Regions from separate parts of the Rhizobium sp. CB2179 genome, predicted to be linked through region 1. Evidence: predicted binding sites of a transcription regulator. Region 1 holds the regulator's gene; each other region holds the start of a gene.
The links. Region 1 encodes HrcA, which represses chaperone genes, less so after heat shock. Its sites were predicted from a motif close to GTTAGCACTCNCNNNNNGNGAGTGCTAAC; they were not measured.
Positions count from the first base shown of each region.

Region 1 (4,258 bases):
CACGACCGTCGCCGGCAACGTGCCGCTTTCGCTCACCAGCCGCAATGCGCGCATCGTCTGCGAGCTTTGCGAACGGACGGAGACGAAGGTTTTCGCCGGCGCCGACGCACCGATCGCCCGCAAGCTGGTGACGGCCGAACATGTGCACGGCAAGACCGGCCTCGACGGTCCGGAGCTGAACGAGCCGACGATGGCGCTGCAGCCTGGCCATGCCGTCGACTTCATCATCGATACGTTGCGCCATGAGCCTGAAGGCACGGTGACGCTGTGCACGCTCGGGCCGCTCACCAATATCGGCATGGCCTTCCAGAAGGCGCCCGACATCGTCCCCCGCATCCGCGAACTGGTGATGATGGGCGGCGGCTTCTTCGAGGGCGGCAACATCACGCCGGCGGCCGAATTCAACATCTATGTCGACCCCGAAGCCGCCGATATCGTCTTCCGCTCAGGCGTTCCGATCGTGATGATGCCGCTTGATGTGACGCATCAATTGCTGACCCGCAAGGACCGGGTGAAACGCATGGCCGAGATCGGCACGGCGCCGGCAAAGGCCATGGTCGAGATGCTCGAATTCTTCGAACGCTTCGACATCGAGAAATACGGTTCCGACGGCGGGCCGCTGCACGACCCGACCGTCGTCGCCTACCTGCTTAAGCCGGAGCTTTTTAAGGGCCGGGACTGCAATGTCGAGATCGAGGTCCAGTCCGAACTCACCGTCGGCATGACGGTCGTCGACTGGTGGCATGTGACCGAGCGCAAGCGCAACGCCAAGGTTATGCGCCATGTCGATGCGGATGGCTTTTTCGATCTGCTGATCGAACGCTTCGCCCGCATCTGACTCTTTCGTTCCCCTTCTCCGCCAGAGCGCCGCGCGTCCCATGGGACGCGCTAGGAAGTGTTCTCAGGCGTCTTTCTCGTCGAAGACGGAGTTGGTTTCGGCTTCCGCCGGCTTCGGGCCGCCCTTGGCGACACCGACCATGGCCGGGCGCAGCACGCGCTCGCCGATGGAGAAGCCTGCCTGCACGACCTGGACGACCGTGTTGTTCGGCACGTCCGGGTTCGGCACCTCGAACATCGCCTGATGGAAATTCGGATCGAACTTCTGGCCAACCGGCTCCAGCTTGCGAACGCCGTGGCGCTCGAGAGCCGACAGCATGGCGCGCTCGGTCATCTCGACACCCTCGATCAGCGTGCTCAAGCCGGCATCGGCCGCAGCCCTGGTCTCCGGAGGGATGGCATCGAGCGCGCGACGCAGATTGTCGGACACGGCGAGCATGTCGCGCGCAAAACCCGCGACGGAATAGGACTTGGCATCCTTCACTTCGCGCTCGGTGCGGCGGCGCAGATTGTCCATCTCGGCAGCAAGGCGCAAATAGCGGTCACGCAGTTCGCCGTTTTCGGCTTTCAGGAGCTCGATCGGGTCCGGCTGGGCGGGTTCTTGCTGCGCAGTTTCGTTCTCGACGTAGGCGGCAGCGTCGGCTGCGGCATCCGCCGCAGTTGCGTCAGGTCCGTTTTTCGTCGTGTCATCGGTCATGACGGTCTCCGGTTGGTGTCTTCAGATGCGCCCGATATCGAGGTTTGACCGAAAAAAATCAAGTCTGCGTGACAAAGAAGCGAAAATTCCGCGCACTTGATGGCTGCGCGTCAAAGCTGATTGCGCGAAAGGCGGGAAACGAGCTGGGCTGTATAGTCCACCATCGGCACGATGCGGGAATAATTGAGCCGCGTCGGGCCGATGACGCCGACGGCACCGACGATGCGATCGTCATCGTCACGATAGGGCGCGACGATGAGCGATGAGCCGGACAGCGAGAAGAGCTTGTTTTCCGAACCGATGAAGATGCGCACGCCCGAACCGCTTTCGGCGAGATTGAGAATCTCGATCAGGCTGTCCTTCTTCTCGAGATCGTCGAACAGCAGGCGCAGCCGATCGAGGTCCTCGGCGCCGGCGAGGCCTTCGAGCAGGTTGGCGCGGCCGCGGATGATCAGCTGCGTCGGTTTTCCCTCGTCCGGGCTGCCGGCCCAGACGGCAATGCCGCGCTCGACCAGATCGCGCGACAGGGCATCGAGCTCGTGACGGACGTCGTCCTTCAGCCGGCTTAATTGTTTGCGAAGCTCCGGCAGGGTCTGGCCGGACATATGGGCATTGAGGAAATTCGCCGCCTCGGTCAGCTGTGAGGAGGTGACGCCCGCCGGCAGCTCGATGATGCGGTTTTCCACCTGATCGTGATCGCCGACGAGCACGGCCAGCGCCTTTGTCGGTTCGAGCCGGATGAACTCGACATGTTTCAGCACCGGATCGCTTTTCGAGGTGATGACCAGGCCGGCGCCGCGCGAAATGCCCGACAACATGCGGCTTGCCTCGTTCATCATCGATTCGACGGGATTGCCGCCGCTTTCGGCCCGCACCTGGCGGTCGATGCTGGCGCGTTCCTCGGCCGAGAGGTCGCCGACCTGCATGAAGGCGTCGACGAAGAAGCGCAGGCCGATCTGGGTCGGCAACCGGCCGGCGCTGACATGCGGCGAATAGATCAGGCCGAGTTCTTCGAGATCGCTCATGACATTGCGCACCGAGGCCGGCGACAGCGACATCGGCAGGATACGGGACAGGTTGCGCGAACCGAGCGGCTCGCCGCTTTCCAGATAACCTTCGACGATGCGACGAAAAATTTCCCTGGAGCGCTCGTCCAGCGCAGCTACGGCATCCGAAACCGACGTCGACCTGATGCCCATGAAGCTTTCGAACCCGTGCTGATGATACTTCCCGAAAAGTAAGTCAAACTAAGACCCGTGGCAAAAGGGAATTTGCAAATGAGCGCCGCCAATCGTAGAAGCGGTCAAATAAACCCCAGGAGATAAGAATGCGGCCTTCAGGCAGAAAAATCGACCAGATGCGCAAGGTCTCGTTCGAGCGCAATTTTTCCAAGCATGCGGAAGGCTCCTGCCTGGTGAAGTTCGGCGATACGCATGTGCTCTGCACGGCGAGCCTTGAAGAAAAGACGCCGCCATGGCTGCGCAATACCGGCAAGGGCTGGGTCACGGCCGAATACGGCATGCTGCCGCGGGCGACCGGCGAACGCATGAAGCGTGAGGCTGCCGCCGGCAAGCAGGGCGGCCGCACCCAGGAAATCCAGCGGCTGATCGGCCGGTCGCTGCGCGCCGTCGTCGACCTGCAGGCACTCGGCGAACGGCAGATCACGCTCGATTGCGACGTCATCCAGGCCGATGGCGGCACGCGCACAGCCTCGATCACCGGCGGCTGGATCGCGCTTTACGACTGCCTGAAATGGATGGAAAGCCGCAACATGATCAAGGTCGAACGGGTCCTGAAGGATCATGTCGCCGCCATCTCCTGCGGCATCTTCGCCAGCCAGCCGGTGATCGATCTCGATTACATCGAAGACTCCTCGGCCGAGACCGATGCGAACTTCGTCATGACGGGCACCGGCGGGATCGTCGAGATCCAGGGCACGGCCGAAGGCACGCCGTTCAGCGAGGGCGAATTCACCTCGCTGATGCAGCTTGCCAGAAACGGCATCGGCGAACTCGTGGCACTGCAGAAGCAAGCCGTCGAAGGATGAACCCCATGCTGGAAGGCATGTTGGAAACGGCGCTCTATGCGCGGGATCTCGACCAGGCCGAGACGTTCTACGAAGACGTTCTCGGACTTGAAAAGATCGCTCGCGCCGCCAACCGGCATGTCTTCTTCCGCTGTGGGCCTGGCGTTCTCCTGATCTTCAATCCCGAGGAAACGGTAAAACCGCCAGCGCCTGAAGCACTGCAGGTACCGCCGCACGGCACGACCGGCCAGGGCCACGCCTGTTTCCGGGTGTCCGGCCGCAATATCGATGCCATGGCCGAGCGGCTGACGGCGGCGGGTGTGGCGATCGAATCCGAAGTGCGCTGGCCGAAGGGCGGCCGCTCGATCTATTTCCGCGATCCGGCCGGTAACAGTCTGGAATGCGCGGAGGCTAAAATCTGGGGCATCGAACAGGACATCTGAATGCGCAAGCTTGAAACGAAGACCATCGTCGTTGCCAGCCACAATGCCGGCAAGATCCGCGAGATCCAGGAATTGATCGGGCCGCTCGGCTTCACCGCCAAATCGGCCGCCGAGCTGAATTTCGTCGAGCCGGATGAGACCGGCACGAGCTTCGAGGAGAATGCGACGATCAAGGCAATCGCCTCGGCCAATGCCTCAGGCATGCCGGCGCTGTCGGACGATTCCGGGCTGGTGGTCGATGAACTCGGCGGCGAT
Region 1 covers NZ_CM172781.1:4,339-8,596, reverse strand. The annotation lists gene AC244Q_RS00045 (nucleoside hydrolase) at 1-838, shown strand, start outside; gene grpE (nucleotide exchange factor GrpE) at 902-1,534, opposite strand; gene hrcA (heat-inducible transcriptional repressor HrcA) at 1,645-2,733, opposite strand; gene rph (ribonuclease PH) at 2,862-3,581, shown strand; gene AC244Q_RS00025 (VOC family protein) at 3,578-4,003, shown strand; gene rdgB (RdgB/HAM1 family non-canonical purine NTP pyrophosphatase) at 4,004-4,258, shown strand, end outside.

Region 2 (4,258 bases), 510 kb from region 1:
CGCAAGCTTCGTGCCCGGGGCCTGTAAGAGGGAGCCGGGCGGGCGTTCGTCGGCTATGCAAATCACTGTGCCGCACGTCGAATCGCTTTGGGCAAAAGGAAAGGGCGACCCGAGGGCCGCCCTTCCTGTTCCGGATGCCGGAATGGTGGTCAGTGATGGCTTTCGCCTATCACATCATGTCCATTCCGCCAGTTCAGCGCGCTTGACGCGCTGAACCATCTTAGATGATGGGCGGTTTCATGAACGATGCTGTGAAAGGCCGTTGGCCTATCACATCATGTCCATTCCGCCCATTCCGCCCATTCCGCCCGGCATGCCGCCGCCAGCCGATTCTTTCTTCGGCAGTTCGGCAATCATGGCTTCGGTGGTGATCAGCAGCGATGCGACAGAAGCAGCGTTCTGCAGCGCCGTGCGAACGACCTTGAGCGGGTCGACGATACCCATGGCGATCATGTCGCCATATTCGGACGTCTGGGCGTTGTAGCCGTAGTTGTCTTCGTTCTTGTCGAGGACCTTGCCGACAACGATCGAGGCTTCGTCGCCTGCGTTTTCAGCGATCTGACGAACGAGCGACTGCAGGGCGCGGCGAACGATGTTGATGCCGGCTTCCTGGTCGTCGTTTGCACCCTTGACGGTGATCTTCGTGGAGGAGCGGAGCAGAGCGATACCGCCGCCGGGGACGATACCTTCCTGAACGGCAGCGCGGGTCGCGTTGAGCGCGTCGTCGATGCGGTCCTTCTTTTCCTTCACTTCGACTTCCGTCGAGCCGCCGACGCGGATGACGGCAACGCCGCCAGCGAGCTTGGCAAGACGTTCCTGCAGCTTCTCGCGGTCGTAGTCGGAGGTGGTTTCTTCGATCTGGGCCTTGATCTGGGCAACACGGCCTTCGATGTCGGTCTTAGCGCCCGAACCGTCGACGATCGTGGTGTTTTCCTTGGAGATCGAAACCTTCTTGGCACGGCCGAGCATGTCGAGCGTGACGGATTCGAGCTTGATGCCGAGATCTTCGGAGATGACAGTGCCGCCCGTCAGGATGGCGATGTCTTCGAGCATGGCCTTGCGGCGATCGCCGAAGCCAGGTGCCTTGACGGCAGCAATCTTCAGGCCGCCGCGCAGCTTGTTGACGACGAGCGTAGCGAGGGCTTCGCCTTCGACGTCTTCAGCGACGATGAGGAGCGGCTTGCCGGTCTGAACGACGGCTTCGAGAACCGGGAGCATCGACTGCAGGTTCGAGAGCTTCTTCTCGTGAAGGAGAATGAAGACGTCTTCGAGGTCGGCGATCATCTTTTCCGGATTGGTCACGAAGTAGGGGCTGAGGTAGCCGCGGTCGAACTGCATGCCTTCGACGACTTCGAGTTCGGTTTCGGCGGTCTTGGCTTCTTCAACCGTGATGACGCCTTCGTTGCCGACCTTCTGCATGGCTTCAGCAATGTCGAGACCGACCTGCTTGTCGCCATTGGCCGAAATCGTGCCGACCTGTGCAACTTCTTCCGAAGTCGAGATCTTCTTGGCCTTGGCCTGGAGATCCTTCACGACGTCGGCGACAGCGAGGTCGATGCCGCGCTTCAGGTCCATCGGGTTCATGCCGGCTGCAACGGCCTTGTTGCCTTCGCGAACGATCGCCTGGGCAAGAACGGTAGCCGTCGTGGTGCCGTCGCCGGCGATGTCGTTGGTCTTCGAAGCAACTTCGCGGACCATCTGGGCGCCCATGTTTTCGAACTTGTCTTCGAGTTCGATTTCCTTGGCGACGGAAACGCCGTCCTTGGTGATGCGCGGCGCGCCGAAGGACTTGTCGATGATGACGTTACGGCCCTTCGGGCCGAGCGTGACCTTCACTGCATCGGCGAGAATGTCGACGCCGCGCAGCATCTTTTCGCGCGCGGTGCGGCCAAACTTGATTTCTTTAGATGCCATATTCTTAACTCCTGAATTCGAGTTGTTCGGGCAAAGAGCCCGTCAGCCATTTCGGGAAAGCAGGTCGGCCGATCAGCCGATGATGCCCATAATGTCGGCTTCCTTCATGATCAGAAGGTCTTCGCCGTCGATCTTGACTTCGGTGCCGGACCACTTGCCGAACAGGATGCGGTCGCCAGCCTTGACGTCGAGTGCGACGACCTTGCCGGACTCATCGCGCGCGCCGGAGCCGACGGCGACGATTTCGCCTTCCTGCGGCTTTTCCTTGGCGGTATCGGGAATGATGATGCCGCCCTTGGTCTTGGCTTCGGACTCAACGCGGCGAACAACGACGCGGTCGTGAAGGGGGCGGAAGTTGGTGCTTGCCATTGTCTAATCCCTCGATCGAATGACATTCGCGGACCGGATTGGCCCACATGGATAGATGTTAGCACTCCCTTGCGGTGAGTGCTAGCGACGAGCATTTAGGGATGGCTCCGAGAGGAGTCAATGAGAGCAATCACGAATTTTTGTGCCGGAATTGTGAAGATGCCGGAGAATAGTCGGAGATTGCGGCCAAAACCTCGGCGCAGCTGAACTTTGCCGAACTCGTCCGCGCTCGGCGATCTGCCGCTTCGCGATAATTGTCAAAACCCTTTGCCCTTCCGCTCCTCCGGATCGCCGTTCGAGCTCTACGCATTGGCCCGGCGGCGAAGAAAATGCCTTGCCATCGTCTTGCGCCTTTGCAATGTCACCGGTGACTGAAGCAAATCGGGAAATCGGAATGGCTAAGCGGATAGAAAACTTCTCGGAGATATCAGGTCGCTATGATGTGGTGCTCTGCGATGTCTGGGGCGTCGTTCACAACGGCGTCGATCCGTTCCCGAAGGCGGCCGCAGCCCTTGAAGCGGCACGCGAAAACGGCCTCGCCGTTGTCCTCATCACCAATTCGCCGCGCCTTTCCTGGCAGGTGGTCGATCAGTTGCGCCAGATCGGCGTTCCCGACAGTGCCTATGACAGGATCGTCACCTCTGGCGACGTCACGCGCGGGCTGATCGCCGAAGGGCCGAAGACCGTCTTTCTGCTCGGCCCCGAGCGCGACAAGGCGCTGCTCGAAGGCATTGGCGTCGAGCGCCGGCCGGCGGGCGAAGCGCAATCGCTGGTCTGCACCGGCTTTTTCGACGACGAGACCGAGAAGCCGGAGGATTACACCGACATGCTTCTCGATTTCAAAGCCCGCGACGTGCCGATGATCTGCGCCAATCCCGACCTCATCGTCGAGCGCGGCCATCGCATCATCCCTTGCGCCGGCGCCATGGCCGCCTATTACGAGCAGCTGGGCGGCAAAACCCGCATCGCCGGCAAGCCGCACCGGCCGATCTACGAGGCGACGCTTGCGGCTGCCCACGAGCTTCGCGGCGATTTCCCGGTCGATCGCGTGCTGGCGATCGGCGACGGCATGCCGACCGACGTGCGCGGCGCCTTGAATTACGGCCTCGACCTCCTCTACATCAGCGGCGGTATCCACGCTAAGGAATATACTCTCAACGGCGAGACCGACGAGGCGATCCTCAACGCCTATCTCGAACGGGAAAACGCCGCGCCGAAGTGGTGGATGCCCCGCCTTGCATGAAGACACGCCTTGCATGAAGAGAAGCCAGCCGATGACCGTCTTCCACCGCAATGAAACCCGGGAACCCCTACCCGCCCATCTAAAGGGCGGCGTCATTGCCATCGGCAATTTCGATGGCGTGCACCGCGGCCATCAATCGGTGCTGAGCCGGGCGCTCGAGATCTCCAAGGCGCGCGGTATCCCCGCTTTGGTGCTGACATTCGAGCCGCATCCGCGCACGGTCTTCCGGCCGCAGACACCGGTCTTCCGCCTGACGCCGGCGCCGCTGAAAGCCCGTATCCTGGAAACGCTGGGCTTCAGCGCCGTCATCGAATATCCCTTCGACTACGAATTCTCGCAGCGCTCGGCCGATGATTTCATCCATTCGATCCTGAAGGATTGGCTCGGCGCTTCCGAAGTGGTCACCGGCTTCGATTTCCATTTCGGCCGTGGCCGCGAGGGCGGTCCGGCCTTCCTCATGAATGCCGGCCATACCTACGGCTTCGGCGTCACCCTGATCGATGCCTTCCGTGACGAAAACGCCGATGTCGTCTCTTCGAGCCATATCCGCGCGCTCCTGAAGGAGGGCAATGTCAGTGAAGTCGCCGGCATGCTCGGTTACCGCTATACGGTGGAAGCTGAGGTGATCGATGGCGAAAAGCTCGGCCGCCAACTCGGTTTTCCGACGGCCAACATGCGCCTGCCGCCGGAGGTCGATCTTGCCGCCGGCATCTACGCCGTCCGCTTCCGCCG
Region 2 covers NZ_CM172781.1:510,800-515,057, forward strand. The annotation lists gene AC244Q_RS02490 (hypothetical protein) at 1-27, shown strand, start outside; gene groL (chaperonin GroEL) at 271-1,914, opposite strand; gene groES (co-chaperone GroES) at 1,987-2,283, opposite strand; gene AC244Q_RS02505 (TIGR01459 family HAD-type hydrolase) at 2,678-3,526, shown strand; gene AC244Q_RS02510 (bifunctional riboflavin kinase/FAD synthetase) at 3,558-4,258, shown strand, end outside.
Region 2: a site for HrcA is predicted at 2,341-2,369, ahead of groES (co-chaperone GroES). Genes of this name have one in related genera too.

Region 3 (4,258 bases), 1.0 Mb from region 1:
ACAGCTTCCTCGGCGACGTTTTGCATCGGCTCCACGTTCGTCACCTCATAGGTCCAGACTCGAAACGCCTTCAGCACATGCGGTCCGAAGGAATTGATGAGCGGTATGTCGGCGGCGTCGCGCCCGCGTGCGACGATGATACGACCGATCCGCGGCGTGTTGTTGCGCGGATCAAATGTATGCCATGCACCGTCCAGGAAGACCTCGATCCAGGCGCTGAAGTCCATCGGATCGACGACGGGAATACCGATGTCACCGAGATGGCCATTGATATATCGGGCAGGAATGTTGAGGCAACGGCACAGCGCCACCGCGAGATGCGCAAAGTCGCGACAGACGCCGACACGTTCGTGGAACGCCTCGAAGGCTGTCCGCGTCGATCGCGCCTGCATGTAGTCGAATTGGATATGGCCGTGAACGAAGTCGCAGATCGCCTGAACGCGGCCCCAGCCGGGTGAGACGGTGCCGAACATATCCCATGCAATTTGACTGAGACGATCCGTCTCGCAATAGCGGCTGCCCATCAGGTAGACGAGGCAATCATCCGGCAACTCCGAAACCGGGACTTCCCTGGCGCCTGGCAGCGACCTGTCCAGTTTGCCGTCGTCTTCGATCGTCGCATCGCCCCATATGGTCAGGTCGCCCGCTGGCGCAACCAGCCGAAGACAGCGGTTGCCGAAGAGATCGCGATAGGAAGAAGTGGGGACATCGGGCGTGGTGAAGACCGTTTCCGGAATTCTGATGTCGGCCGCGCGATCGTCATGAACCGACAGCAGACAGACCAATGCGGTCGGCTGCGGGCAGGTCAGCGTCATTTCATAGCCGTAACGGATCAACATGGAGCGTTCTCGCGCGTCCGGATCCGTCTAGCGGAAATCCGCCGCAGTTAGAGTATAGAAGGCGCGGCGGCGGTACGAATAGGCTTTGTGCGCCACGTCCTGAATGGAGTTGCGCAGGGCGTCGAACGACGAAAGCCACCCCGTTTCCGAAGGCTCGGTTCTTTGCAATGCGGCGTCGGATTTCGCCAGCGCGCCAACCTCGACGAAAAACAACACCTGGAACATGCCGTCATGGCCGATGAAGCGCACTGCATTTCTCGCCGCATCGAAGCTGCGGCTTTGGTTCAAAAAGGCTAGCGCCATGGTTGAACCGGCGGGGTCTGGCGACCGCTCCGGGCGGCGTCCGACAGCCTCAGCCACTCCTTCCGGTATCCTATGTTGAGAAGATTGAAGGACATCATGTCTTCACCGGCCTCCGAACGGCTCTTGCCGATCATGCCATGGTCGGCGTGCACTGGAACGCTTGCAGAGACACGATAGACGGTCCACGAACGGGCAGATTCGATCCGGCGGTCATGTTCGACCTCCATCAAGTAGCGGCCCGACGCACCACATTTATTTTCCCATGTGCCGACGGCAACGGCATTCCGTCTGCGTTCGGCTTCGTCTTCATGACTGTTCACGATGTCAACCTTTCGTCATTCGGGCCGTGGCCATGGCCAAACGTCCTCTCGATCAGTGTTGCGCCGCTACCGGCGGGCGATAGGTTTACCAGTTCCAGGCTATCTTCCGTCGCGACCCGCTCATGACGTTCATCGTCACTGTGGATACGGTATTGCAGCACATTTCCTCTCAGAGGCAGTGTGGCGGTAATGCGGTATGTGTCGGGAAGCTTGGAGGGAACGACCAAGAACCCGTCCTTCACTCGGACAGTCTGCCCCACCTTGAAGATATGCGTTGCTGCCTCGCGCCGGATTGAGCGTCCATTGCGTTGCGGGATGCGCGTAGCGGTCATGACGGTTTGTGGTCCTTTTCGATCGCGGTTTCGAGATCTGACAGGTGGATAGGCATCATCTGCTGCGTCGAACTCTGCGCAGCGATCGCCGGCAGGTGGATGAAGGCGCCGACCCGTCGCCAGGCAAGCCTGGAAACGCTGTCGATCAATTCCTCGTCATAGTCGACGCGGTATTCTCCGGCTGGCTGCGCCCCGTCGAAACCGGGCAGACGGAATGGGGATGAAAAGCGGACGACGGTTTGTGTGGTACGACTGGTCACGGCTGAGGCCTCCGCAGGAATACACCGATGCGTTTCCTGTATCGTTGAGATCCGAACCGGACGAACTCGAGGCTGCCGGTACATCCGCGGTCAGCGCCAAGCTCATTCCGGATCGGAACAGGCGAACTCAACGCCGGAACGACGTCATGGATCGCTATCGAGAATTCAGTGGTGATGGCGGGTCGTAGGTCTCTGACACCGCGAAGCCAAGTCGGCCAAATCGACGAAGCCTATCATTGCGCCTCGATTGAGTTTAAATCAAGATAAATTCTGATTTATCTATGAAAAACGCCAAATTAACTCTTCGCTCACGAAAATAAAATGGAGCGCGATGGCGTAAAAAATTCTATTTATTTGCTGATCAATACAAAATATCCGGTCGGATTGATTTCCTGAATATCTCAAAAAAGTTCATGGGCGAATAATATTTCTTAGCACTCCTATCAATCGAGTGCCACGAGTGCTATTTATGAGTTGCAGCCGCCCTACGCGCCGGCAGCAGAAAGACCTCTATGAAATTCCGTTCACTTCACGACCGCGTCGTCATTCGACGTGCGGAAGGCGATGTCAAATCCAAGGGCGGGATCATCATTCCAGACACCGCCAAGGAGAAGCCGCAGCACGGCGAAGTGGTCGCAGTCGGCCCGGGCCTTCGCGACAAAAGCGGCAATCTGGTCCCGCTCGATGTCGAGGTCGGTGATCTCATTCTGTTTGGAAAATGGTCGGGGACAGAGGTCACGATCGATGGCGAAACCCTTCTGATCATGAAGGAGACCGACATCATGGGCATCGTCGAAAAGACTGAAGCGGCTGCCGACAAAGCTGCCTGACCGTCGAATTTGTGACCAGCATCTCAAGACCGAACTGGGAAGAAATATCATGTCTGCCAAGGAAATCAGGTTCTCCACCGACGCGCGCGACCGCCTGCTGCGCGGCGTCGAATTGCTCAACAACGCCGTCAAGGTGACGCTTGGCCCGAAGGGTCGCAACGTTGTCATCGACAAGGCCTATGGCGCGCCGCGCATTACCAAGGACGGCGTTAGCGTCGCCAAGGAGATCGAGCTCGCGGACAAGTTCGAGAACATGGGCGCGCAAATGGTGCGTGAAGTGGCTTCGAAGACCAATGATCTTGCCGGCGACGGCACGACGACGGCAACCGTTCTCGCCGCCTCCATCTTCCGCGAAGGCGCCAAGCTCGTCGCTGCCGGCATGAACCCTATGGATCTCAGGCGCGGCATCGATCTCGGCGTTACCGCCGTCGTCAAGGAAATCAAGGCGCGGGCGATGAAGGTCAAATCGTCAGGTGAGATCGCCCAAGTCGGCACCATTGCCGCCAATGGCGACGCCGCCATCGGTGAGATGATCGCCAAGGCGATGGACAAGGTCGGCAATGAGGGCGTCATAACGGTCGAAGAGGCGCGAACCGCCGAGACCGAACTCGACGTCGTCGAGGGTATGCAGTTCGACCGCGGCTATCTCTCACCCTATTTCGTCACCAATGCCGAGAAGATGCGCGTGGAACTGGAGGATCCCTATATCCTCGTTCACGAGAAGAAACTCGGCAGCCTGCAGGCGATGCTGCCGATCCTGGAAGCCGTCGTACAGACCGGCAAACCGCTTCTGCTCATCTCGGAGGACGTCGAAGGCGAGGCCTTGGCGACGCTTGTTGTCAACAAGCTGCGCGGCGGCCTGAAGGTCGCAGCCGTCAAGGCGCCGGGTTTCGGCGATCGCCGTAAGGCGATGCTCGAAGACATTGCCGTGCTTACATCAGGCCAGATGATTTCCGAGGATCTCGGTATCAAGCTCGACAACGTCACGCTCGATATGCTCGGCCGCGCCAAGCGCGTGCTGATCGACAAGGAGAGCACCACGATCATCGACGGCTCCGGCGAGAAAGCGGCCATCCAGGCGCGCATCCAGCAGATCAAGGCGCAGATCGAGGAGACCACCTCCGATTACGATAAGGAAAAGCTGCAGGAGCGCCTGGCGAAACTCGCCGGCGGCGTCGCGGTCATCCGTGTCGGCGGCGCCACCGAGACGGAAGTCAAGGAAAAGAAGGACCGCATCGACGATGCACTGAACGCCACCCGTGCGGCGGTCGAAGAGGGCATCGTGCCCGGCGGCGGCGTGGCACTGTTGCGCGCCAAGTCGGCGCTGACGGGGCTGACCGGGGAGAACGCCGACGTGACGGCGGGCATCTCGAT
Region 3 covers NZ_CM172781.1:1,030,438-1,034,695, forward strand. The annotation lists gene AC244Q_RS05200 (transglutaminase-like domain-containing protein) at 1-839, opposite strand, end outside; gene AC244Q_RS05205 (DUF1488 family protein) at 867-1,142, opposite strand; gene AC244Q_RS05210 (hypothetical protein) at 1,133-1,462, opposite strand; gene AC244Q_RS05215 (hypothetical protein) at 1,459-1,794, opposite strand; gene AC244Q_RS05220 (hypothetical protein) at 1,791-2,054, opposite strand; gene AC244Q_RS05225 (co-chaperone GroES) at 2,567-2,884, shown strand; gene groL (chaperonin GroEL) at 2,934-4,258, shown strand, end outside.
Region 3: a site for HrcA is predicted at 2,485-2,513, ahead of AC244Q_RS05225 (co-chaperone GroES). Genes of this name have one in related genera too.